DNA from 4 places in the Streptomyces sp. NPDC107517 genome. Region 4 is predicted to be linked to each of the others. Evidence: riboswitches for the same ligand, from Rfam matches in the RefSeq annotation. Region 4 holds a riboswitch; each other region holds the start of a gene.
What was found. A riboswitch is a leader RNA that binds a small molecule or an ion and turns the genes downstream of it on or off. The one in region 4 is predicted to bind cobalamin.
Positions count from the first base shown of each region.

Region 1 (5,675 bases), on a different contig from region 4:
GATCTGGGTCTCCGGGCGGACCCCGGCCGTCGAGAGACGGAACGCCTCGGTGGCCCAGTCCAGGTACGCGGCGTGGTCGGCGGCACGCAGCGGCAGGGTCTCGCGCAGGGCCGGTTCGTCGACCTGGATGACCGACGTGCCGTTCGCCTCCAGGTCGTTGACCTCGTCGCGGAGGGCGAGGGCGACCTGGCGGGCGGTGTCGCCGAGCGGCTGGTCGTCGCGGACGAAGGACCAGGCGAGCATGGTGACCGGGCCGGTCAGCATGCCCTTGACCGGGCGGTCGGAGAGCGACTGGGCGTACGAGGTCCAGCGCACCGTCATCGGCTCGGGCCGCGAGATGTCGCCGGCCAGGACCGGCGGGCGGACGTAGCGGGTGCCGTAGGACTGGACCCAGCCGTGCTGAGTGGCGAGGTATCCGGTGAGCTGCTCGGCGAAGTACTGCACCATGTCGTTGCGCTCGGGCTCGCCGTGCACGAGGACGTCGATCCCGGTCTTCTCCTGGAAGGAGATGACGTCGCGGATCTCGTTCTTGATGCGCTCCTCGTAGCCGGCGGTGTCGATGCGGCCGGTCCGCAGGTCGGCGCGGGCGGTGCGCAGCTCGGTGGTCTGAGGGAACGAACCGATCGTGGTCGTGGGCAGCAGAGGCAGGCCCAGGTGGGCGCGCTGGGCGGCGGCCCGCTCGGTGTACGGCTGGGCGCGGTGGGTGTCCGCGTCGGTGACGGCGGCGGCGCGGGCGCGGACACCCGGGTCTCGCGTGATGGGTGAGGTGGCGCGCGAGGAGAGCGCGGCACGGTTCACCGCGAGCTCGGTGGCGATCGCGTCCGTGCCCTGGGCCAGGCCCTTGGCGAGCGTGGCGATCTCGGCGGTCTTCTGGCGGGCGAAGGAGAGCCAGCGCAGAATCTGCGGGTCGACGTCCTTCTCCAGGGCGGCGTCCAGGGGGACGTGGAGCAAGGAGCAGGAGGCGGCGACGTCGACCCGGTCGGCAAGGCCGAGGAGGGTGCCGAGCGTGGCGAGGGACTTCTCCAGGTCGTTGACCCAGATGTTGCGGCCGTTGACGACACCGGCGATCAGCCGCTTGCCGGGCAGCCCGCCGACGGCGGCGAGGGCATCGAGGTTCGCGGCCGCGGCGCCGGTGAAGTCGAGGGCGAGACCGTCGACGGGTGCCTTGGCCAGGATCGGCAGAGCGTCGCCGAGCCGGTCGAAGTAGGAGGCCACCAGCAGCTTGGGCCGGTCGGTCGCGGTGCCGAGGTCGCGGTAGGCGCGCTCGGCGGCGTTCAGCTCGGCCGGGGTGCGGTCCTGGACCAGAGCGGGCTCGTCGAGCTGCACCCACTCGGCACCGGCCGCGCGCAGGTCCGCGAGGACCTCGGCGTATACCGGCAGCAGCCGGTCGAGCAGAGTGAGCGGGTCGAAGTCGACGCCGACGCCCGGCGCGGGCTTCGACAGCAGGAGATACGTGACCGGGCCCACCAGGACCGGCCGGGCGGTGAGCCCCTCGGCGAGGGCTTCCTTGAACTCGGCAACCTGCTTGGTGGAGTCGGCCGTGAACACCGTGTCCGGTCCCAACTCCGGCACCAGGTAGTGGTAGTTGGTGTCGAACCACTTGGTCATCTCCAGCGGCGCCACGTCCTGAGTGCCGCGGGCCATCGCGAAGTAGCCGTCCAAGGCGTCGGCCGCGACGGCGGCGCGGTGGCGCTCGGGGATCGCGCCGACCATGACGGTGGTGTCCAGTACGTGGTCGTAGTTCGAGAAGTCACCGGTGGGGACCTCGTCGATACCGGCCGCCGCCAGTTCCTGACGGTTGGTACGGCGCAGTTCGGCGGCGGTGGTACGCAGGGCGTCGGCGGTGACGCGGCCCTTCCAGTACCCCTCGATGGCCTTCTTGAGCTCCCGGTTCTGGCCCTGACGCGGGTAGCCGTACACGGTGGCCCGTGCTGCCGCGGCTGCGGTCTTGGTGGTCACGGAGTTCTCCTTCGAGAGACGTATCCCTGAGGTCCCGAAGACTCGAACGCGTGAAGGAGCGACAGAACCGGCGGTGCGACCTCGCGCGGCAAAGGCGCGGTCCGTCCGCCGGATATGTACGCCGACCCGCCCTCGAGGTCACCGGGATGTCCGCGCACGCGTCGTACGCGCACGGGCAGGTGGCAGGTCTTCGGACTCGCGGGCACGTCCATCCGGTCCGGACGAACACCTACTGGCCGTCGCTTCCCAGACCCTGTCTGTCGGGCCCAGTGCGTATGACGGCGGTCGTTCCCACTCACCGCTGCGGGGCAGTCCCGGATTCCCACCGGGTTCCCTCTTGCGACGCATCCCGCCTGGCGGACGGGGCGAACCAGCTGCGGTGCCCACCCTACGGGCCGCCGTTTGAGGATGACCACAGTGTCCGGACTCCGGACGGTGACGTAGGACACCCGTCGGCTGACGACCGCAAACCTGTGGGGGTGAGTCGGCGTCCCTGGCCGGCTCACCCCCACAGGCTCAACCACCGTCGGCCCTCATTCCGGCGGCGGCACCCGGGCCCCTCAGCCCCGGTGGCTCTCTGTGGCTCCCCGCTCGTAGACGTGGAAGCCGCGCCCTGTCTTCCGTCCCAGCAGGCCCGCTTCGACCATGCGCTGGAGCAGCGGCGGCGGTGCGTACAGCGGCTCCTTGAACTCCTCGTAGAGCGAATCGGCGATTGCTGCGACAGTGTCGAGCCCGATCAGGTCGGCGAGTCGCAGCGGTCCCATGGGGTGCGCGCAGCCCAGTTCCATGCCGTGGTCTACGTCGGCCGGCGTGGCGAAGCCGGACTCCGTCATACGGATCGCCGAAAGGAGGTACGGGACGAGCAGCGCGTTGACGACGAAGCCCGCGCGGTCACGGGAGCGCACGATGGTCTTGCCGAGTGCGGAGGTCGCGAACCGCTCGACCAGGGTCGCGGTGTCGGACGAGGTGTGCAGGGACGTGACGACCTCGACCAGGGGCAGGACCGGCACCGGGTTGAAGAAGTGCAGTCCGACGACGCGGTCGGCGCGCCCGGTCGCCATGCCGAGGCGCATCACGGGGATCGACGAGGTGTTGGTCGCGAGAACCGCGGTCGGGTCCTCGACGATCTTGTCCAGGGTGGCGAAGAGATCCGTCTTGGCCTCGGTGTTCTCGATGATCGCCTCAATGACGAGCTGTCGGTCGGCCAGGTCGGTCAGGTCACCGGTGAAGGTCAGCCGCTCCAGGGCATGTTGCGCGTCCTCGGCCGTGCACCTGCCGCGGCCGACCGCCTTGTCGAGCGAGGCCGTGACGCGGTCGCGGGTGCGCTGGACGGCCGTGGAGTCTGCCTCGCACACGATCGTGTCGATTCCGGCGCGGGCGCAGACCTCGGCGATGCCCGCCCCCATCTGGCCGCCTCCGACGACTGCTACGCGGTTCACGTCTCCTGCGCGGTTCGGGTCGAGGGTCATGACTGCTGCTCCGTGGTGCGGACGAGGTGGCGCGTGTAGGCGTCGGGCGTGAAGAAGAGCGGGAGTTCGGTGCCGAGCGCGGTGCGCTGGAAGAGGTCACGGATCTCTTCCATGGGGGTGAAGGGGAACTCGGCGACCAGAGCGGACAGTTCCTCTTCGAGGAGGGTCAGGACGGTCTCCCGGTCGACATGCCGGTGGCGCAGCCACTGCCAGATCTGGACCCGGGCGATCTCGGCGGTGGCGGCGTCCTCCATGAGGCCGTCCAGGGCGACCGCGCCCTGTCCGCGCAGCCATGCGGCGAAGTACCGCAGCGCGACGGAGATGTTGGTGCGCACGCCCTCAGCCGTCGGGGCTCCGCTCACCTTGCGCACGGCGAGCAGCTGCGAAGGCGTGACCTCCACGTCCTCGCGCGTGCGGCTCAACTGGTGGGGCGCGTCGCCCAGGACATCGTCGAAGACCTCGCGGCAGAGGGGGACGAGCGCGGGATGGGCGACCCACGACCCGTCGAATCCGTCCTCGGCCTCGCGTTCCTTGTCCAGGCGCACCTTCGCCAGCGCGGCCGTGTTCGCGTCGGGGTCCTTGCTCGGCACCTGGGCGGCCATCCCGCCGATGGCGTGGGCGCCGCGCTTGTGGCAGGTGCGCACGAGGAGTTCGGTGTAAGCCCGCATGAACGGGGCCGTCATCGTGACCCGGGCCCGGTCGGGCAGCAGGAAGTCGGTGCGGTGGCCGAAGGTCTTGATGATGCTGAAGAGGTAGTCCCAGCGTCCCGCGTTCAGCCCGGCGCTGTGCTCACGCAGCTCGTACAGCATCTCCTCCATCTCGAACGCCGCGGTGATCGTCTCGATGAGGACGGTGGCCCGGATCGTGCCGCGGGGGATGGAGAGGAGTTCCTGAGCGAGGACGAAGACGTCGTTCCACAGCCGGGCCTCGTCGCGGTTCTCCAGCTTGGGCAGGTAGAAGTACGGGCCGTGTCCCGCGTCGATCTGCCGCTGCGCGCAGTGGAAGAAGTACAGACCGAAGTCGACGAGCGCGGCCGGCACCGGGCGGCCGTCGACCTCCAGGTGCTCCTCGTCGAGGTGCCAGCCGCGCGGCCGGACCACGATGGTGGCCAGCGGCCGGTCGGTGGCCAGCTGGTACGCCTTGCCCGCCTCGGTCGTGAAGTCGATGCGCCGCTCGATCGCGTCCAGCAGGTTGAGCTGCCCGCCGATCACGTTGTCCCAGGTCGGTGCCGTCGCGTCCTCGAAGTCGGCCAGCCACACCTTCGCGCCGGAGTTGAGGGCGTTGATCGTCATCCGCCGCTCAGGAGGTCCCGTGATCTCCACACGCCGGTCGGTCAGGCCGGGAGCCGGAGGCGCGACACGCCAGTTCGCGTCCTCGCGGATCCGCCGCGTCACCATCGAGAAGTCGAGCGGGTAGCCCTCGGCCAGCCGCATCGCCTGACGTCGGCGCTCCTTGAGCAGGCGCTCGCGATCCGATGCGAACGTGCGGGCGAGCGTGCCGATGAAGTCGAGCGCGGCAGGGGTGAGGATCTCGGCGTGGCGGTCACCGGGGGCGGCGAGGACCTGAACGGGCCTGGTGATGAGCTGCGGGGACATCGGATCTCCTGAGCGAGGGAGCGAAGGTGAGGAGTGGGAGGCGTGGGTTGCACAATGTGGGGATGGATCACACGGTCATGAAGGTCATCGCGGCGGCCGTCGTCGAGGACGGGAAGCTGCTCGTCGTCAGCAAGCAGGCCGCGCCCGACGTCTACTTCGTCCCGGGCGGCAAGCCCGAGCCGGGGGAGGAGCCGGAGGAGACGCTGGCGCGGGAGCTTCACGAGGAACTCGGTGTCGAGCCGGGCCGGCTCGAACCGCTCGCCGTGGTGGAGGAGCGGGCGGTTCTGGAGGGCGTTCCGATGCACCTGACGGTTTTCGCCACCACACTGATCGGCGAGCCGGTGCCCGCGGCGGAGCTGTCCACCCTGCGGTGGATCGACGGGCGGGAGCCGGGACTCAGGCTCGCCCCCGCCGTCGAACATCATCTGCTCCCGCTGCTGCGTGAGAAGGGGAGGATGGCGCCGCTCACCGCGTGACGCTGCGGACCCGGTGGCGCTCACGCGTTGCCGAGTTCTAGTGGAACTGCTCCTCCTCGGTGGACCCGGCCAGGGCGGTGGTGGAGGAGTTCGGGTTGACGGCGGTGGAGATGAGGTCGAAGTAGCCGGTGCCGACCTCGCGCTGGTGCTTGACCGCGGTGAAGCCGTGCTCCTGC
Region 1 covers NZ_JBVJPM010000018.1:52,271-57,945, forward strand. Annotated here, with positions in the region: gene metE (5-methyltetrahydropteroyltriglutamate--homocysteine S-methyltransferase) at 1-1,959, opposite strand, end outside; cobalamin riboswitch at 2,136-2,336, opposite strand; gene ACZ67T_RS32495 (3-hydroxybutyryl-CoA dehydrogenase) at 2,520-3,428, opposite strand; gene aceB (malate synthase A) at 3,425-5,023, opposite strand; gene ACZ67T_RS32505 (NUDIX domain-containing protein) at 5,086-5,499, shown strand; gene aceA (isocitrate lyase) at 5,537-5,675, opposite strand, start outside.
Region 1: it holds a riboswitch for cobalamin, as region 4 does, so the genes downstream of both, metE (5-methyltetrahydropteroyltriglutamate--homocysteine S-methyltransferase) here and ACZ67T_RS07400 (cobalamin biosynthesis protein) in region 4, are expected to answer to the same signal.

Region 2 (5,675 bases), on a different contig from region 4:
TCCACCGTTCCCACCGCGTGAGCCGGCAGGCACCGCCCCGGGTCGATCGGCGCGACAGGATGCGTAATACTCTCACTATGACTTCGAGCATTACCGCCACGGAGAGCGCGGGGGACGGCGGGACGATCCGGGTGCGCCGGGCGACCGCCCGTGACGCCAAGCGGCTGACCCGGCTCGTCCGCACGTCGCGCGCCTACGAGGCCCCGTACGCGTCGATGGTGGCCGGCTACCGGGTGGGGCCCGACTACATCGAGGCCCATCGTGTCTTCGTCGCGGTCGGCACCGATGACCTGGTGCTCGGTTTCTACGCGCTCACGCTGGTGCCGCCGGAGCTCGACCTGATGTTCGTCGCCGACGCGGCGCAGGGACTCGGCATCGGGCGGCTGCTCGTCACCCATATGAAGGACGAGGCGCGCGCGGCAGGGCTCACCTCGGTCCGCGTGGTCTCGCACCCGCCCGCCGAGGGCTTCTACCGCAGCGTGGGAGCCGTACTCACCGGCACGGCCGCCGCCGACCCGCCCGCCGTGATGTGGGACAGGCCCGAATTGGAGTTCCCGATCGGCTGACGCGCCCGCACTCCCGGGAGGACACTCGGGGTGGACGAGGAGGCTGGCTTGGACAACGAGGTCCGACACACCGACGCAGCCCACGGCACCGACGCGGTCCACGCGTTCGACGTCACCGTGGAGATCCCCCAAGGCTCCCGCAACAAGTACGAGATGGACCATTCCGTCGGCCGGATAAGACTCGACCGGATGCTGTTCACCTCCACCCAGTACCCCGCGGACTACGGATACATCGAGGGCACGCTGGGGCGCGACGGCGATCCGCTCGACGCGCTCGTCCTGGTGGGCGATCCGACGTTCCCCGGCTGCACCGTCGAGTGCCGCGCCATCGGCATGTTCGTGATGCGGGACGAGAAGGGCATGGACGAGAAGGTCCTGTGCGTGCCCGCGCACGATCCGCGCCATACCTCCGTGCAGGACATCGAGGACATCCCCGAGTTCGACCGCCTGGAGATCACGCACTTCTTCGAGGTCTACAAGGACCTGGAGCCCGGCAAGTCCGCCGAGGGCTCGCACTGGGAGGGGCGCGACCTCACGTACGCGGAGATCACCGCCGCGCGCCGCCGGGCCGACGGCCGACAGGACTGAAGGACGGAGCGGCAGGCCACGACGGCGCGCACGTGTCAGTGCGCGCCGTCCGTCGCGCAGTGCTTGAGAAGGTCCGCGGTCGCCGCGTCGACGACGCGGTAGCGCACGATCCTGCCCTCCTTCTCCCCCTCGACCACTCCGGCCGCGCGCAGCAGCCGCAGCGCCTGTGAGACCGCCGGGTCGTTCATGCCCGTCGCGACGGCGAGATCCGACACGGCCAGCGGCCCCGCCCGGTACAGCGCGAGGAGCAGCGCGAGGCGGCGGGGATCGGCGAGCAGCGAGAACCGGTCGGCCCAGGCGCGGACATGTCCTGGCTCACCGATGGCGGCGATGGCTTCGCAGACCCGGTGGCCGTCGATCGTGCGGCGGTCGGCGCGCTCGGCAGGGACGAGATGCATGGCCCCATCCTCGCAGCCACCGATGTGATCTTGAATACCCGCGCACACCTACGCAGCTGTGCAGCCTTGCAGGCGTCACCGACCGGCCTCTACTGTGGGCGGGCCGTGGTGCTCGGGAATTCGGTGACGGTCCCTCAAAAGACCCAGACCGAAGCGGCCCTCGCCACTGTGATCGGGCCCCGGGTCCCTCGGCAACGAGACGACTCGGGACGCCTCGCCCCACCACGCCACTGGCTGCCGCGCGCAGCTGGGAAGGCCGGGGCGGACGCGGACACCCGTCAGCCAGGAGACCGGCCACGGCATCTCACGAAGTGATTCCACGAGGTGTTGGAGCGTGACCGCATGACCCTGCCCGTAAAGTCCCCGGCGACCGGACGCGACGCGTTCCACTGGCGGCGCGAGGACACCGTCCGCACCGCCGGGCTCCTCGCGGTGATCGCCGCACTCCATGTCGTCGCGTTCGGCGTGCTGTTCCTGCTCGTCGTGCCGGAGCACTACGAGGTGGGGTCGAAGGCCTTCGGCATCGGCCTCGGCGTCACCGCGTACACCCTGGGGATGCGGCACGCGTTCGACGCGGACCACATCGCCGCGATCGACAACACCACCCGCAAGCTGATGGCCGACGGCAAGCGCCCGGTGTCGGTGGGGTTCTGGTTCGCGCTCGGCCACTCCAGCGTGGTGGTCGTGCTCGCCGCGCTGATCGCCGGCGGCACCCAGCTCGCCGGGCGGATCATGAACGAGGGGTCCGCCACCCATCAGACGCTCGGCGTCATGGGCACCACCATCTCCGGGTCCTTCCTCTACCTCATCGCGGCGCTCAACCTCGTCGCCCTGGTGGGGATCCTGCGGGTGTTCCGGGCGATGCGCGCGGGCTCGTACGACGAGGCCGAGCTCGAACAGCACCTGGATTCACGGGGGTTCATGAACCGGATCCTCGGCCGGTTCACCAAGTCCATCACCCGCCCGGGCCAGATGTACCCGCTCGGCTTCCTCTTCGGCCTCGGCTTCGACACGGCGACCGAGGTGACGCTGATGGTGATGGCGGGCAGCGGCGCGGCGGCCGGACTGCCCTGGTACGCGATCCTGTGCCTGCCGCTCCTGTTCGCCGCCGGTATGAGCCTGTTCGACACCCTGGACGGGACGTTCATGAACTTCGCGTACCAGTGGGCGTTCTCGAACCCGGTGCGCAAGGTGTTCTACAACCTGGCCATCACCGGCCTCTCGATCGCCGTCGCGTTCCTGATCGGCACCATCGAGCTCGTGGGCGTCCTGCACGACAAGCTCGACCTGCGGGACTCGGTGACCGGCTGGATAGCGGGGCTCGACCTGGACAACGTCGGGTTCATCATCGTGGGCCTGTTCGTCGTCGTCTGGGCGGCCGCCATCGGATACTGGCGGCTCGCGAAGGTCGAGGAACGGTGGGCCGTGCGGACCTGATCCGGCGAGCCCCCGGGACCTGGACTCCGTAAGGTCGTGCGGGTGAGTGAAGCCAGCGTTCCACCGGCGGAGCCCGCGCCCGTGCCACGCAGGTCCGCCCTCCCCACGGCCCTCACGGTCCTCACGGTCGTGAGCGGCTTCGTCGACGCGGTCAGCTATCTGGGCCTCGGCCGCGTCTTCGCGTCGAACATGACCGGCAACGTCCTCGTCATCGGCTTCGCCGCGGCGGGCGCTCCAGGGTTCTCCGTCCTCGGGTCGCTCACCTCCCTCGGCGCGTTCCTCATGGGGGCCGCGTGCGCCGGGCGGCTGACCGGAGCGTTCGCCGGGCGGGCGCGGGCGGCCTGGGTGCGGTCGGTGTTCGTCACCGAGGCGGTCCTGCTCGCCGTGGCGACGTCCGTCGCGTTCGCGTGGCCGGGCAAGGCGACGTACGCGCTCATCGCCGTCCTCGCCGGGGCGATGGGTCTGCGCAACGCGACCGTCCGCAAACTCGGGTTCGCGGACATGACCACGACGGTCCTCACGATGACGCTGACCGGTCTCGCCTCGGAGTCCTCGCTCGCGGGGGGCTCCGATCCGCGGGCGGGGCGTCGGATCGTCTCCGTGGTGGCCATGCCGGCGGGCGCCGCGCTCGGCGCGCTGCTCGTGCTGCACCACGGCCTCGGCTGGCCGCTCCTCGTCGGCACCCTGCTCGTGGCGGCCGCCGCGGTCGGATATCGCGAACCGGCCGCCGACGGGGACGACCTCCGATCGGCCTAGTCCTACGGGCGCCACCCGCCTGGGCTCACTAGCGTCCTGACCAGGACCGCAGCTCCCCCTGCCGCTGCGGCACAGGGACCGGAGACGCCTCATGTTCTGCCCGATAGCCACCGTCATCACGACAACCGCCTGCCTGACCGCGCTCGCGCCCGGCTCGGTGAGCGCGCACGAGCCCGTCACGGCGCCCGCCTCGGTGACCGCACCCGGCGAGGTGGGCCGGACCGACTCGGCGGGCCGGGCCGACCCCTTGCGCCGCGCCGACTCGGACGACGGGTCCCGCGACCAGGGATCGGACGACGGGACCAGGGACCCGGGCTCGTACGACGGAACCCGCGACCAGGGATCCGACGACGGGACGAGGGACCCGGGCTCGTACGACGGGACCCGGGACCAGGGTTCGGGTGACGGGTCCCGCGACCGGGGCTCGGGTGACGGGTCCCGCGACCGGGGCTCGGGCGACGGGTCCCGCGACCGGGGCTCGGGCGACGGGTCCCGCGACCGGGGCTCGGGCGACGGGTCCCGCGACCGGGGCTCGTCGGGCCGCGACTCCTACGCGGAGGCGCGCCTCTCGCGGTCCACGGTGGGGGCCTCGTCCACCGCTGAGATCACGGTCTACTGCGCCGGCGGCGGGCGTAGCTCCATCACGGCCCGCTCCCAGGCCTTCTCCGGCGGCTCCATCACGCTCCCCCAGTACGGCGGCGGGGTCGGGCAGGACGGCCGCACGCAGTACCGGGGCACGGCACGCCTCGCCGGCGAGGCCGGGGCCAGGTCGCAGGTGAACGTGCAGGGAGCATGCCCCGACGGCAGGCAGTGGAGCACCCCGATCAACCTGAACCGCGACGACTACGGCGGCGCACGCGCGGGAGTCGGCAGCACCGCGGACGGCGGCGTGGACCTGGGCAGGATCGGCTTCGGCGCGGCGCTCACGGGCGGGGCCGGCTACCTGCTGTGGCGCAGGACGCGCGCCCCGCACGAGGACTGACCGGTCCATCCGCCAACCGTCATGTTCGAGGCAAGTGCGCCGTACGTCCGTTCCACCCCCAGGCCAACCGTGCGTTGCCGACAATCGACCGCATTCCGGGCGGCCGAGCGGCGCTCTCCCCGGCTCCCCATCGCTGACACGTCACCGCGAATCCGGCTGGGGTTGGCTGAAAACAGCCCCCGACAGTAACGCGGGAGACGCACCGGAGGGCGGTTCATCGGCTCACTCGCCGGTGAACGCCGCCCGGACTGAGTCCACTCGCCCCGAGGCGCGCCCAACAACCGTACGCCTGTCCCTATTTGACGCGCCCTCTCGGGCGAGATCCGCTACCACGGTCCCCTGACAGGCTGGCGACTTCGCGACGAACTTTCCCGGCGGGCGCTCTGCGTCCATTGTCCCGGTTCTCTCACCGCACGCGGTGGCTAGCATGAGCGCCACATACGTGCCGGAAGATCACCATCCCGTTGGTGGGACCGGCCGTGCGGCCGACCCGAGCCGATCGGCCACGACCTTCCCGCACGCAAGCACCGATGGGACCGCGGAATGCCAGTGCCTGCCCGCCCGAGGCCGCGCCGAACACCCACGTCGCCACGCTCCACGCTCGCTGTCCCCCTCGCCGTCCTCGTGGTGGCCGGAGCGGCCGTCGGCGCGGTGACCGCCGCGGCTCCGCAAGCCGCCCGGACCTGGGTGCTCGTCGCGCTCCTGATCAGCTGGCTCTGCGTCGCCGCCTCCCTCATCACGGCCGCCCTGCGCCAGCAGCGGGCCCGTGCCGCCGTGGACGCCGCACAGAGTGAATCGCAGGCGCTCCAGCAGCAGTTGACGCAGTGTGGGGCCGAGGCCGCCCATCTCGTGAACGTCACACTTCCCACCATGTCGAAGCGGCTGCGGGACGGCACGGGTGCCGAGGAGGCGCTCGCAGCCACAGCACCGCCTGCCGATCCCCAACTA
Region 2 covers NZ_JBVJPM010000007.1:89,418-95,092, reverse strand. Annotated here, with positions in the region: gene rho (transcription termination factor Rho) at 1-21, shown strand, start outside; gene ACZ67T_RS18365 (GNAT family N-acetyltransferase) at 78-566, shown strand; gene ACZ67T_RS18360 (inorganic diphosphatase) at 615-1,154, shown strand; gene ACZ67T_RS18355 (ArsR/SmtB family transcription factor) at 1,190-1,552, opposite strand; cobalamin riboswitch at 1,642-1,865, shown strand; gene nicT (Nickel transporter NicT) at 1,895-2,989, shown strand; gene ACZ67T_RS18345 (YoaK family protein) at 3,032-3,745, shown strand; gene ACZ67T_RS18340 (hypothetical protein) at 3,837-4,727, shown strand; gene ACZ67T_RS18335 (sensor histidine kinase) at 5,271-5,675, shown strand, end outside.
Region 2: it holds a riboswitch for cobalamin, as region 4 does, so the genes downstream of both, nicT (Nickel transporter NicT) here and ACZ67T_RS07400 (cobalamin biosynthesis protein) in region 4, are expected to answer to the same signal.

Region 3 (5,675 bases), on a different contig from region 4:
GGAGATGAACTTCCGCAGAAGGTCGATGTCCTTGTAGTCGATGTAGGTGATGCCAGCCACGTCGAGCGGGTTCGGCCGGTTCTTGCGGGCGGGGGCGGACTTGCTGGTACGGGGCATGACGGCTTCCCCGGTTCCGTAGCTCCCATTAGGCGGCGAAGTCGAGCAGTTCGTCGAAGCCGGTGGACGGGGGCAACGTGTCCGGGCCGGCGGCGAGTTCGGCATCGGTGAGCAGGCAGGAGTCGAGCAGGGACAGCAGCCCCTCCCGGTCGAGGTCGGGGGAGGTGAACACGAGGTGCTGGCACCGGTCACCGTGCTCGGGATGCCAGTCGAGGGCTGCGGCGGTACGGCGTTCGGCCGGCACCATCTCCCAGGCGACGTCCGGCAGTGCGGCCATCCAGGGCCCGGCGCTCTCCACGCACAGGGCGCCTCCGGCGGCGTCCCAGGCGAGCAGGCTGTCGGGGCGGTCTGCGAGCCAGAACCGGCCACGGCTGCGGGCCGCCGCGCAGCACAGGTCCTCCAGCGCCTCGTAGAGCCGCCCCGCGTGGAAGGGGCGACGACGCTGCCAGACGAAGGTGCTGACGCCGTGTTCGTGGCAGTCGTGGGGAAGGCGTGCGCAGGCCGGATGCTGAGCGGCCCCTGCCGCGTCCACGTCGAAACCGGCGGCGGCAGCCGTGCCCAACGTCCCTGAGGTGATGGGGATCTGCAGCGCAGTGGGATGCAACTGCCGCAGGAGCGCGAGGTCGTCGAGGCCCACGGTGTCGCTCGCGGCCACGGCGAGGACGGGGGCGTACTCCAGCTGACGGGCGAAGGTGTCGGCGACGGTGCGCTGGTCCGTCGTGGCCGCGGCGAGCCCGGCCTCGGTGAGGTCGTCGCCGTTGGACAGGCAGGCCAGGAGGAGGGACGGGTCCACGGCCGTCACCACGTTGGTAAGCCGGAAGGCGCCATCGCCGTGCGCGGCGACGACCTCGGCCATGCCGCGGGGTTCGACGGAGTCCCACAGCTCCACCACGGCGAGCCGGGTGAGACCGCTGTCGGCGAGACGCCCCAGTTCGGGCACGAGGTCTTCTCGCAGCGCGCAGCAGGCGCAGTCGTTGACCAGAGGCGTCTCGCCCCAGGACAGCTGGCCCGTGGCGTCGCGGACGCTGCGGCGCACCTTTCCCGTCGGGCCCGCGGACAAGTCGTGCAGGAGGGCGACGCTGTCGGGTACCTCACGCAGTATCTGTTCGACCGCTGAGCGGCGGGCATCGGCGTGCAGGCCGCCGACGACCACCACGGGCATCGATCCCTCGGAGGTCATCGCCGGCTCCTCTCTGCCCCGTAGCGGCGTTCGAACCGCTCGACGCGGCCGGCGGTGTCCGGCACGCGCTGCGTACCGGTGTAGAAGGGGTGGCTCGCCGAGGAGATCTCGACGTCGACCACCGGGTAGGTCTGTCCGTCCTCCCACTCGACGGTCTTGTCGCTGGTCATGGTCGAACGGGTGAGGAAGGCGAAGTCACCGGCCTTGTCGCGGAAGGCGATCGGGCGGTAGTCGGGTTGGATTCCGGGCTTCACGGGATGCTCCTTGAGCGAGGGTGGGGCGGCTGGGGTCGGTTCGGGCGGGGTCAGCGTTCCTCGCGGAAGTCGACGTGTCGTCCGGCCGCCGGGTCGTACTTGCGCCGAACGAGTCGGTCCGGGTCGTTGCGTCGGTTCTTGCGGGTCACGCAGGTGAAGCCGGTTCCGGCGGTGGAGCGGAGCTTGATGATCGGGCGTAGTTCGTTGCGGGTCATGACAGGTAGCATACGACAATGATTTCCATTATCGATACGTCGATGGAGAGAAAGGCAGCACCACCATGTCCGCACACTGCCAACTGACCGGCGCGCGGCCGGGCTTCGGCAAAAAGATCTCCCACTCGCACCGGCGCACGTCCCGCCGCTTCGATCCCAACGTCCAGAGCAAGCGCTACTGGCTGCCGAGCGAGAACCGCTACGTCCGGCTGCGGCTGAGCGCGCGGGGCATCAAGACGGTGGACGTGATCGGCGTCGAGGCCGCAGTCGCCCGGATCCGGGCCCGAGGGGAGCGCGTCTGATGGCGAAGAAGAGCAAGATCGAGAAGAACGAGAAGCGCAAGGAGATCGTGGCCCGCTTCGCCGAGCGGCGCGCCGAGTTGAAGGCCGTCCTGGCCTCCAAGCGGTACACCGAAGAGGAGAAGGCCGCGGCACAGGCGGAGCTGCGACGCCAGCCGAGGGATGCGAGCGCGACGCGCGTGCGCAACCGGGACAGCGTGGACGGCCGGCCTCGTGGACACCTGCGCAAGTTCGGCCTGTCGCGGGTGAGCGTGCGGGCTCAGGCACATGCCGGGAACCTGCCGGGAGTGACCAAGTCCTCCTGGTGACAGGATGCTTGGCCCATGGTGTCGGTCGGCGCCGACTTGCTCGCGCGGGCAGATGCCATGGGCCTGTTCTGCGCCTTGGGGCCTTTGGGGGCGTACGGGCCGTTCCCGGGTGCGAGCGGTGCCGTGGCGTCGCGAGGGCGTGCGCGTTTGGACGGGCGGCCTGTGGGCCTCGCCGCCGATCACCGGCGGGCGGCCCCTCACCCGCCGGGACGAGGAGGCCGGTGTGATTCCTGCGCGGTCCCGCCACTGGGACCGATGGTTCCGTAGGCGCGGGCGCCCTGCTTGAGGGGTGTGGTGCGCCGCCGGCCGCACCCGCTCGCGATGGGCCGCGACATGCTCTGCATAATGGCGCCATACATCTGTACGACGGGGACCAGGAAGCCGGTGTGAGTCCGGCGCGGTCCCGCCACTGTGACCGGGGAGCGACCTCCATGGCCACGGCCCTCCAGGGCCGGAAGGCGGGGTGAGCGGTGATCCGGGAGTCAGGAGACTGGCCCGTCGTCATCCGTTCTGTCCGGGGCGTGGACTCCCCAGGAAGAGGTCGACGATGCGTGTGCGGCCAAGCCGTGCGATGTGCCTCTGCGTCGATGCCACCTCCGGGCCCGGCTCCGGGAGCCCGCTGGCATGACCCCACCGTTCGCACGACGTCAGGTACTGGCCGGGGCAGGTGCGCTCGCGGCGGTGACAGCGCTGGCCGCCTGCTCCTCGTCACAGTCGAAGGGGAGCGGTAAGGGCTCCGGCGGTTCGGGGGTGCTGCGGGCCGCCTTCAGCGCGGGCGGTTCGCGGGAGACGCTCGATCCGCACCCCGCGCCGCTCTTCGTCGACCAGGCCCGTTCCAAAGCCCTGTACGACAGCCTGCTCACGTACAAGGACGACATGTCCGTGCGGAGCAGGCTCGCCGAGTCCTGGGAGAGCGACCGGGCCGGATCGACCTGGCGGATACGGCTGCGGGACGCCCGCTTCCACGACGGCAAACCGGTCACCGCCGCCGACGCGCTGTGGAACTACCGGCGCATCGCGGACCCGAAGACCACCGCCTCCTCGCAGCAGCTGTTCGCCTCCGTCGACTTCGCCGCCTGCCGCGCCTCGGGGCGTGACCTCACCCTCGTACTGCAAAAGCCCGACTTCGAGTTCCCGAGCGCGCTCGCCGCGGCCGGTACCGAGATCGTGCCGAAGGACACCAAGGACTTCCGGTCCCCGGTCGGGTCGGGGCCCTTCCGGTTCGCGTCCTTCACGCCTGGCGGCAAGGCGGTGTTCCGGGCGTGGGACGACCACTGGGCCGGGCGCCCGCACATCGACGAGCTGCAGTTCGTCCCCGTCAACGAGGAGCGGGCGCGGCTGAACGCGCTGCTGTCCGGACAGGTGGACTACGCCCATGACCTGTCCGCCGCCTCCGCCGCGCGGCTGAGCGGCCGGGACGGATTCACCCTCGCGCACAGCAAGTTCGCCACCATGCAGGCGATCCTTCTCCGCCTCGACCGGGCACCGTTCGACGACCCCCGCCTCGTGCGCGCCTTCGCGCTCGGGCTCGACCGCGAGCACCTGGTCGAGGTGGCGCTGGGTGGGCGCGGGAGTGTCGGCAACGACCTGTTCGGACGCGGCCTGCGTGGCTACCCGAACGGTCTGCCGAAGCCGGAGCGGGACGTCGACGCCGCCCGCGCCCTGGTCAAGGCGGCCGGAGCGGAAGGTCTCGCCATCCCGTTGGAGACCGGCGACGCCGACCCGACCTGGCGCAACGCCTCCTCCCTGATCGCGGGCCAGCTGAAGGACATCGGTCTGAAGGTCACTCCGCACGTGCGCTCCGCCGCCACCTACTTCGGGGAGATCAAGACCAAGGGCGTCGCCCGGCACAGCCGCACGGCCACCCTGCCCATCCCGAGCGTGCTGCGCTCCCGACTGCGCACGAACGCGGCCAACAACCTCACGCACTACCACTCCGACCGCTTCGACCAGCTGCTCGACCAGGCCATCGCCACGCGCGACGAGCACGAACGCCTGGCGCTCCTGGGCCGGGCGCAGAGGATCGCCCGCGAGGACAGCGGTCAGTTGGTGTGGGGGTTCAGCGACTGGATCATCGGCCACACCGCGCAGGTGTCCGGTGTGCGGGCCGCGCCGCCGAACTCGGCGGACTGGGCTCGTTTCGACCGCGTCCGTCTCGGCTGAAGAGGAACTGGCCCGTGCGTCGGTATGTGGTGACGAGGACGGCCACCGCGGTGGTGCAGTGCGCGGCCGTCCTCGTCGTGGTCTTCGCGCTGACCGCCGTGCTGCCGGGCGACACGGTGGACGCGGTGCTCGGCGAGAACACGACACCTCAGCAGGCCGCCGTCGCCCGCGCCGAAGTCGGCCTGGACCAGCCGGTGTTCACGCGGTTCTGGGAGTGGGGCGGGTCCCTGTGCGGGGGCGATCTCGGGCACTCTCTGGTGACCGGTCTGCCGGTGACGCACGAGATCGGTACGCGACTCGCGGCGACGGCCGCGCTGACCCTGCTCGCCCTCGTCGTCGTGCTCCCGCTCGCGATGGGCCTCGGCGTGTGGACCGGGCTTACCGAGGGCGGCGTCCCGGACCGTGTCCTGAACGGGGTGGCGGTCGCGCTCAACGCAATACCGGAGTTCGTCCTGGGCCTGCTGCTGACCGCGTGGCTGGCCCTCGGCGCGGGGCTCTTCCCGGCCACCGCGGCCGGGCTGACGGGCGCCGGGGTCATCGGTTCCCCGTCCGTCCTGGTGCTGCCCGTCGCCGTGCTGGTCTGCCGTCAGCTGTGCGATCTGGCCCGGCAGGTGAGGATCGCGGTCGCCGAGGGCGCACGCGGTCCGGTCGCCCGCCAGCTGCGGTTGCTCGGACTCTCCGAGCGTACGGTCGTGCTGTGGCACGTGCTGCCCGGCGCGCTCGCCCCGGCCGTCCAGCAACTGGCCCGCTGTGTGGACGGGTTGCTCGGCGGCGCGGTCGTCGTCGAGGCGCTCTTCGCCATCGGCGGCCTGGGCACCGGTTTCGTCGACGCGGTGCAGGACCGGGACATCCCGACGGTCCAGGGATACGCGCTGCTCTTCGCGGTGACGACCGTCGTGGTCAACCTCGCGGCCGACCTGACCGTCCATCGCCTGGCGCCGCGACGGGAGTCGCGCCCATGACACCGATGACAGTGACAGCACCGCAGCGCGAGGGGCGCCGCCCGGCGCGGGCGGCGCGTCGCTTCGGCGACGCCCTCGTTCTGCTGCTGTGGGGTGTCCCGGTGCTGGTCGCGATCGTGGGGCCGTTCGTCGCCGGTTCCACCGCGTCCGTGGCCGCCCCCTACCTGCCGTCGGCAG
Region 3 covers NZ_JBVJPM010000018.1:61,488-67,162, forward strand. Annotated here, with positions in the region: gene rpsR (30S ribosomal protein S18) at 1-117, opposite strand, end outside; gene ACZ67T_RS32530 (CobW family GTP-binding protein) at 146-1,297, opposite strand; gene ACZ67T_RS32535 (type B 50S ribosomal protein L31) at 1,294-1,551, opposite strand; gene rpmG (50S ribosomal protein L33) at 1,602-1,766, opposite strand; gene rpmB (50S ribosomal protein L28) at 1,832-2,068, shown strand; gene rpsN (30S ribosomal protein S14) at 2,068-2,373, shown strand; cobalamin riboswitch at 2,703-2,886, shown strand; gene ACZ67T_RS32555 (ABC transporter substrate-binding protein) at 2,998-4,536, shown strand; gene ACZ67T_RS32560 (ABC transporter permease) at 4,551-5,498, shown strand; gene ACZ67T_RS32565 (ABC transporter ATP-binding protein/permease) at 5,495-5,675, shown strand, end outside.
Region 3: it holds a riboswitch for cobalamin, as region 4 does, so the genes downstream of both, ACZ67T_RS32555 (ABC transporter substrate-binding protein) here and ACZ67T_RS07400 (cobalamin biosynthesis protein) in region 4, are expected to answer to the same signal.

Region 4 (5,675 bases):
CGCTTAATTGAGCCGCCGTTCCGCTTCGCGAACGACCCCGTGCCGCCACCCCGATTCCAACGGAGTGGCGGCACTCCGCTTCGGGTCACCGCACCGCCTGCCCCAGTTCATCTTCCGTTCACTCAGGTTGCCTACGTTCACCGAGCCACTGACGTCCAACAGAAGCCTGGGTAAATGGAACACATCACGCTTCTCCTCGGGATCGTGATCGTTACCGCTCTCGTGTTCGACTTCACGAACGGTTTCCACGACACAGCCAACGCGATGGCCACCACCATCTCGACCGGCGCTCTCAAGCCCAAGACGGCGGTGGCCATGTCCGCCGTGCTGAACCTCGTCGGAGCCTTCCTCTCCGTGGAGGTCGCCAAGACGATCTCCGGCGGGATCATCAACGAGGACGGACTCAAGACCGAGGTCATCTTCGCGGCGCTGGTGGGCGCCATCCTCTGGAATCTCCTGACGTGGCTGGTGGGCCTCCCCTCCAGCTCGTCCCACGCGCTCTTCGGCGGCCTCATCGGCGCCGCCGTGATGTCGATGGGCTGGTCGTCGATCAACGGCGGCACCGTCGTCACCAAGATCCTGCTCCCGGCCGTCGCCGCGCCGCTCGTGGCGGGCATCGCCGCGATGCTGGCCACCCGGCTCACGTACCGGATCGGCAGCAAGACCGACCAGAAGGCGACCGCCAAGGGCTACCGCGCCGGGCAGATCGCCTCCGCGGGCCTGGTCTCGCTGGCGCACGGCACGAACGACGCGCAGAAGACGATGGGCATCATCACGCTCGCCCTGATCACGGGCGGCGTTCTCAGCCCCGGCGCCAACCCCCCGATGTGGGTCATCGTCTCGGCCGGTACGGCCATCGCGCTCGGCACCTACCTCGGCGGCTGGCGCATCATCCGCACCATGGGCAAGGGCCTCACGGACCTCGCGCCGCAGCAGGGCTTCGCCGCCCAGACCAGCGCCGCGACCGCGATCCTCGCCTCCTCGCACATCGGCTTCTCGCTCTCCACGACGCAGGTCTGCTCCGGCGCCGTCATGGGCGCGGGCCTCGGCCGCAAGGGCGGCGTCGTCCGCTGGTCGACCGCGACCCGCATGTTCATCGCCTGGGGCCTGACCCTGCCGGCCGCCGGTCTGGTCGGCGCGGGCGCCGAGTTCCTCACCAAGCAGGGCTCGTGGGGCGTCGCCGTCACCGCGCTGCTCCTGATCGCCGGCGCCGGCACCATCTGGGCGCTGTCCCGGCGCAACGCGATCGACCACACGAACGTCACGGACGACGACATCGACGGCGTCGACGTCCCGGCCGAGCCCGCCGGCGTCGTGACCACCGCGATCGCGGCCGTCACCCCGCCGCCCGCCGGCACGGTCGCGGACCTGGACACCGACGTGAAGACCACCATCCCCGCCTCGCCCGCCCCGCCCTCGGCGGAGTCCGCGCGACCGGCCACGGTCTAAGGAAGCAGCAGCGCTATGCACATCGACTGGGCAGCACTCGGCTCCGTGTTCGGAGTCAGCCTCGTGATCACGGTGGCCCTCGTGGGCCTGTTCACCCTCGGCATCGTCGGGCTCGCCAAGCGGGAGTCGGCGACGGCCCAGGGCGGTTCGGCGGGGCTCGCCGTCTCCGGCGCGTACGCCTGCTTCGCCCTGTGCGCGGCGGCCGTCGGTTACGGGATCTTCCTGATCGTCGCCTGACCGGAGGTAACCGGCAGAAGTGCGGGGTGCGGGACGCGACGGCGTCCCGCACCCCGCTTCGTGTGGGCCTCAGCACACTCTCCCTTCGCAGGTCAACGGCAAGTTGACGGGCGTTCGGGGGGCGTGGTGGACTTCCGGGGCCATCTACGGCAGCAGGAGAGGAAGCCGGTGCGAATCCGGCGCGGTCCCGCCACTGTCACCGGGGAGTGATCCCCGCGAGCCAGGAACTCTCGCCGCCGGTCTCTTCCAACCAGGGCGTGGACACCCTGAGTGAGGACATATCGCCATGCGCGGCTGCCAGTTGCGGGTGCTCCCGCTCAGAGCGAGTACAAGGGTTCCCCTCGCCGTAGCGGCGGGCTGACCGTGCGGGCCGAGCGCGTCTTCGCGTACGGCAGCGCCGCCGGACTCCTCGGCGACCTCCTGATCGGCGATCCGCGCCGCGGGCATCCGGTCGCCGCGTTCGGACGGGCCGCGGGCGCCGTCGAGCGCGTGCTGTGGCGTGACCACCGCGGGTGGGGCGCCGTGCACACCGCCGTGTGCGCCGGGGGCGCCGCCCTCGCCGGTGGCCTCGCCGCGCGCGCCGCGCGCCGCTCCCCCGCCGCCTCCGTCGCGCTGACCGCCGCCGCCACCTGGGCGGTCGTCGGCGGTACGTCGCTGGGGCGCGAGGCGCGCGCCATCGGGAGCGCGCTGGCCGCCGGTGACGTGGACGCGGCGCGCGAACGGCTGCCGCATCTGTGCGGGCGCGACCCGCAGGCCCTGGACGCGGACGGGATCGCGCGGGCCGTCGTCGAATCCGTCGCCGAGAACACCTCCGACGCCGTCGTGGGCGCGCTCGTGTGGGGCGCCGTCGCCGGCGTCCCCGGGCTCGTCGCGTTCCGCGCCGTGAACACGCTGGACGCCATGGTCGGGCACAAGTCGGCCAGGTACCGCCGCTACGGCTGGGCCTCCGCACGCCTCGACGACGTGGCCGGCTGGCCCGGGGCGCGGCTGACCGGCGTGCTGGCCGCAATCGCGGGCGGCCGTCCGCGCGGCGCGCTCACGGCGTGGCGCGAGGACGCGCGACTGCACCCGAGCCCCAACGCCGGTGTCGTCGAGGCCTCGTTCGCGGGGGCGCTCGGAGTGCGCCTGGGAGGCACGTTGTCGTACGGCGGGCGGGTCGAGCACCGGCCCGTACTGAACGCGTCGGGCCGGGCCGTGGAGACCGCCGACATCGAGCGGGCGGCGCGGCTCTCGCGGCGCGTGAGCTGGCTGGCCCTCGGCGTGTGCGCCGCCGGGCGGGCACTGTTGCGGAGGGGGAAGTCGTGAGTGGTGGCGGACTGCTGGTGGCAGGGACCACGTCCGATGCCGGGAAGAGCGTGGTCACCGCGGGGATCTGCCGGTGGCTGGTGCGGCAGGGGGTGAAAGTCGCGCCGTTCAAGGGGCAGAACATGTCCCTCAATTCCTTCGTGACGCGCGAGGGCGCCGAGATCGGGCGGGCGCAGGCCATGCAGGCGCAGGCCGCACGCGTCGAGCCGAGCGCCCTGATGAACCCCGTGCTGCTGAAGCCGGGCAGTGACCGCAGCAGCCAGGTGGTGCTCATGGGCAAGCCGGTGGGCGAGTTGAGTGCGCGGGGCTACCACGGAGGACGGCAGGCGGCACTTCTGGACACCGTCGTGGGATGCCTGGAGGAACTCCGGGGCAGCTATGACGCCGTGATCTGTGAAGGGGCGGGCTCTCCCGCCGAGATCAACCTGCGCCGCACCGACATCGTCAACATGGGGATCGCCCGGGCCGCACGGCTGCCCGTGCTCGTGGTCGGCGACATCGACCGCGGCGGCGTCTTCGCGTCGTTCTTCGGCACGACGGCGCTGCTCGCCCCCGACGACCAGGAGCTGCTGGCCGGCTATCTGGTCAACAAGTTCCGCGGGGACGTCTCGCTGCTCGAACCCGGCCTCGACATGCTCAAGGACCTGACCGGGCGCCCCACGTACGGGGTTCTCCCCTTCCAGCACGGCCTCGGCATCGACGAGGAGGACGGGCTGCGCGTGTCGCTGCGCGGTTCCGTGCGCGAGTCGTGGACGACGGCCCCCGTCGGCGAGGACGTGCTGCGCGTAGCCGTGTGCGCCGTGCCGCTGATGTCGAACTTCACCGACGTGGACGCCCTGGCCGCGGAGCCGGGCGTCGTCGTGCGGTTCGTCGACCGGGCCGAGGAGCTCGTCGACGCGGACCTGGTCGTCGTGCCGGGAACGCGCGGCACCGTCAAGGCACTTCAGTGGCTGCGCGAGCGCGGCCTCGCCGACGCCCTCGCGCGCCGGGCCGCCGAGGGCCGGCCGGTCCTCGGGATCTGCGGCGGCTTCCAGGTGCTCGGCGAGCGCATCGAGGACGACGTCGAGTCGCGCCTGGGCGCCGTGGACGGGCTCGGACTGCTGCCCGTACGGGTGCGCTTCGCGCGCGAGAAGACCCTCGCCCGGCCCGTCGGTGAGGCGCTCGGTGAGCGCGTCGAGGGCTACGAGATCCATCACGGGGTCGCCGAGGTCACGGGCGGAGAAGGGTTCATCTCTGATGACCATGGACACGGCTTGGACGGATGCCGCGTCGGCTCCGTCTGGGGCACGCACTGGCACGGCTCGCTGGAGGCGGACGGCTTCCGCCGGGCGTTCCTGCGCGAGGTCGCGGCCGCCGCCGGCCGCCGTTTCGTACCGGCGCCCGACACGTCGTTCGGCGCGCTGCGCGAGGAGCAGCTCGACCGGCTCGGCGATCTGATCGAAGAACACGCGGACACGGACGCGCTGTGGCGGCTCATCGAGTCCGGCGCTCCGTCAGGACTGCCTTTCATTCCACCGGGAGCGCCCGCATGAGCACAGTGTTGTTGTTGTCGACCGCAGACACCGATCTGCTGGCGGCCCGGGCCTCCGGCGCCCCCTACCGGATCGGGAACCCGACCCGCGTGGACGTCCGGAGCGAACTGCCCGGGCTGCTCGACGGCGTGGACATCGCCGTCGTCAGGCTCCTCGGCGGCAAGCGCGCCTGGGAGGACGGGCTCGCGGCGCTGAAGGCGTCCGGCGTGCCGACGGTCCTGCTCGGCGGCGAGAGCGTCCCGGACGCGGAGCTGATGGCCGAGTCGACCGTGCACGCGGGCGCCGTGGCCGAGGCGCTGCGCTACCTCGTCGAGGGCGGTCCCGGCAACCTCGTCGAGCTGGCCCGCTTCCTCGTCCAGGACGTGCTGTGGGGCGGGCACGGCCGGGCCGGGAGCGCGCCGGAGCGGCACAGCGCCGAGCCGCAGAAGATGCCCGAGTACGGGGTGCACGGCCGCCGTCCGCGCGTCGAGGGCCGTCCTACGGTCGGCGTGCTCTTCTACCGCGCCCACGAGCTGTCAGGGAACACCGCGTTCGTGGACACCCTGTGCGACGCGATCGAGGCGCGCGGCGTCAACTCCCTTCCGGTGTACTGCGGTTCGCTGCGCGGCGCCGACCCCGGCCTGTACGAGCTGCTCGGCGAGGCCGACACCCTCGTGGCGACCGTCCTCGCGGCGGGCGGCACCCACGCCTCGCAGGCGTCCGCGGGCGGCGACGAGGAGGCCTGGGACATCGGCGCGCTCGCCGACCTCGACGTCCCTGTCCTGCAGGGTCTGTGCCTCACGTCGTCGAAGGCGGTCTGGGAGGCGTCGGACGCCGCGCTGTCGCCGATGGACGCGGCGATGCAGGTCGCGATCCCCGAGTTCGACGGCCGGATCGTCACCGTGCCGTTCTCCTTCAAGGAGGAGGGCCCCGACGGCGTCCCGGTGTACGCGGCCGACCCCGAGCGGGCCGCGCGCGTCGCCGGGATCGCCGTACGCCACGCGCGTCTCGGCCACAAGCCGAACGGCGAGAAGAAGCTCGCCGTCGTCTTCACGGCCTACCCGACCAAGCACTCGCGGGTCGGCAACGCGGTGGGCCTCGACACGCCCGCCTCCGCCGTCCGCGTCCTGGACGCGCTGCGCGAGGCCGGATACGGCGTCCACGGCTACCCCG
Region 4 covers NZ_JBVJPM010000002.1:803,816-809,490, reverse strand. Annotated here, with positions in the region: gene ACZ67T_RS07410 (inorganic phosphate transporter) at 175-1,449, shown strand; gene ACZ67T_RS07405 (hypothetical protein) at 1,465-1,686, shown strand; cobalamin riboswitch at 1,797-1,938, shown strand; gene ACZ67T_RS07400 (cobalamin biosynthesis protein) at 2,050-2,991, shown strand; gene ACZ67T_RS07395 (cobyric acid synthase) at 2,988-4,523, shown strand; gene cobN (cobaltochelatase subunit CobN) at 4,520-5,675, shown strand, end outside.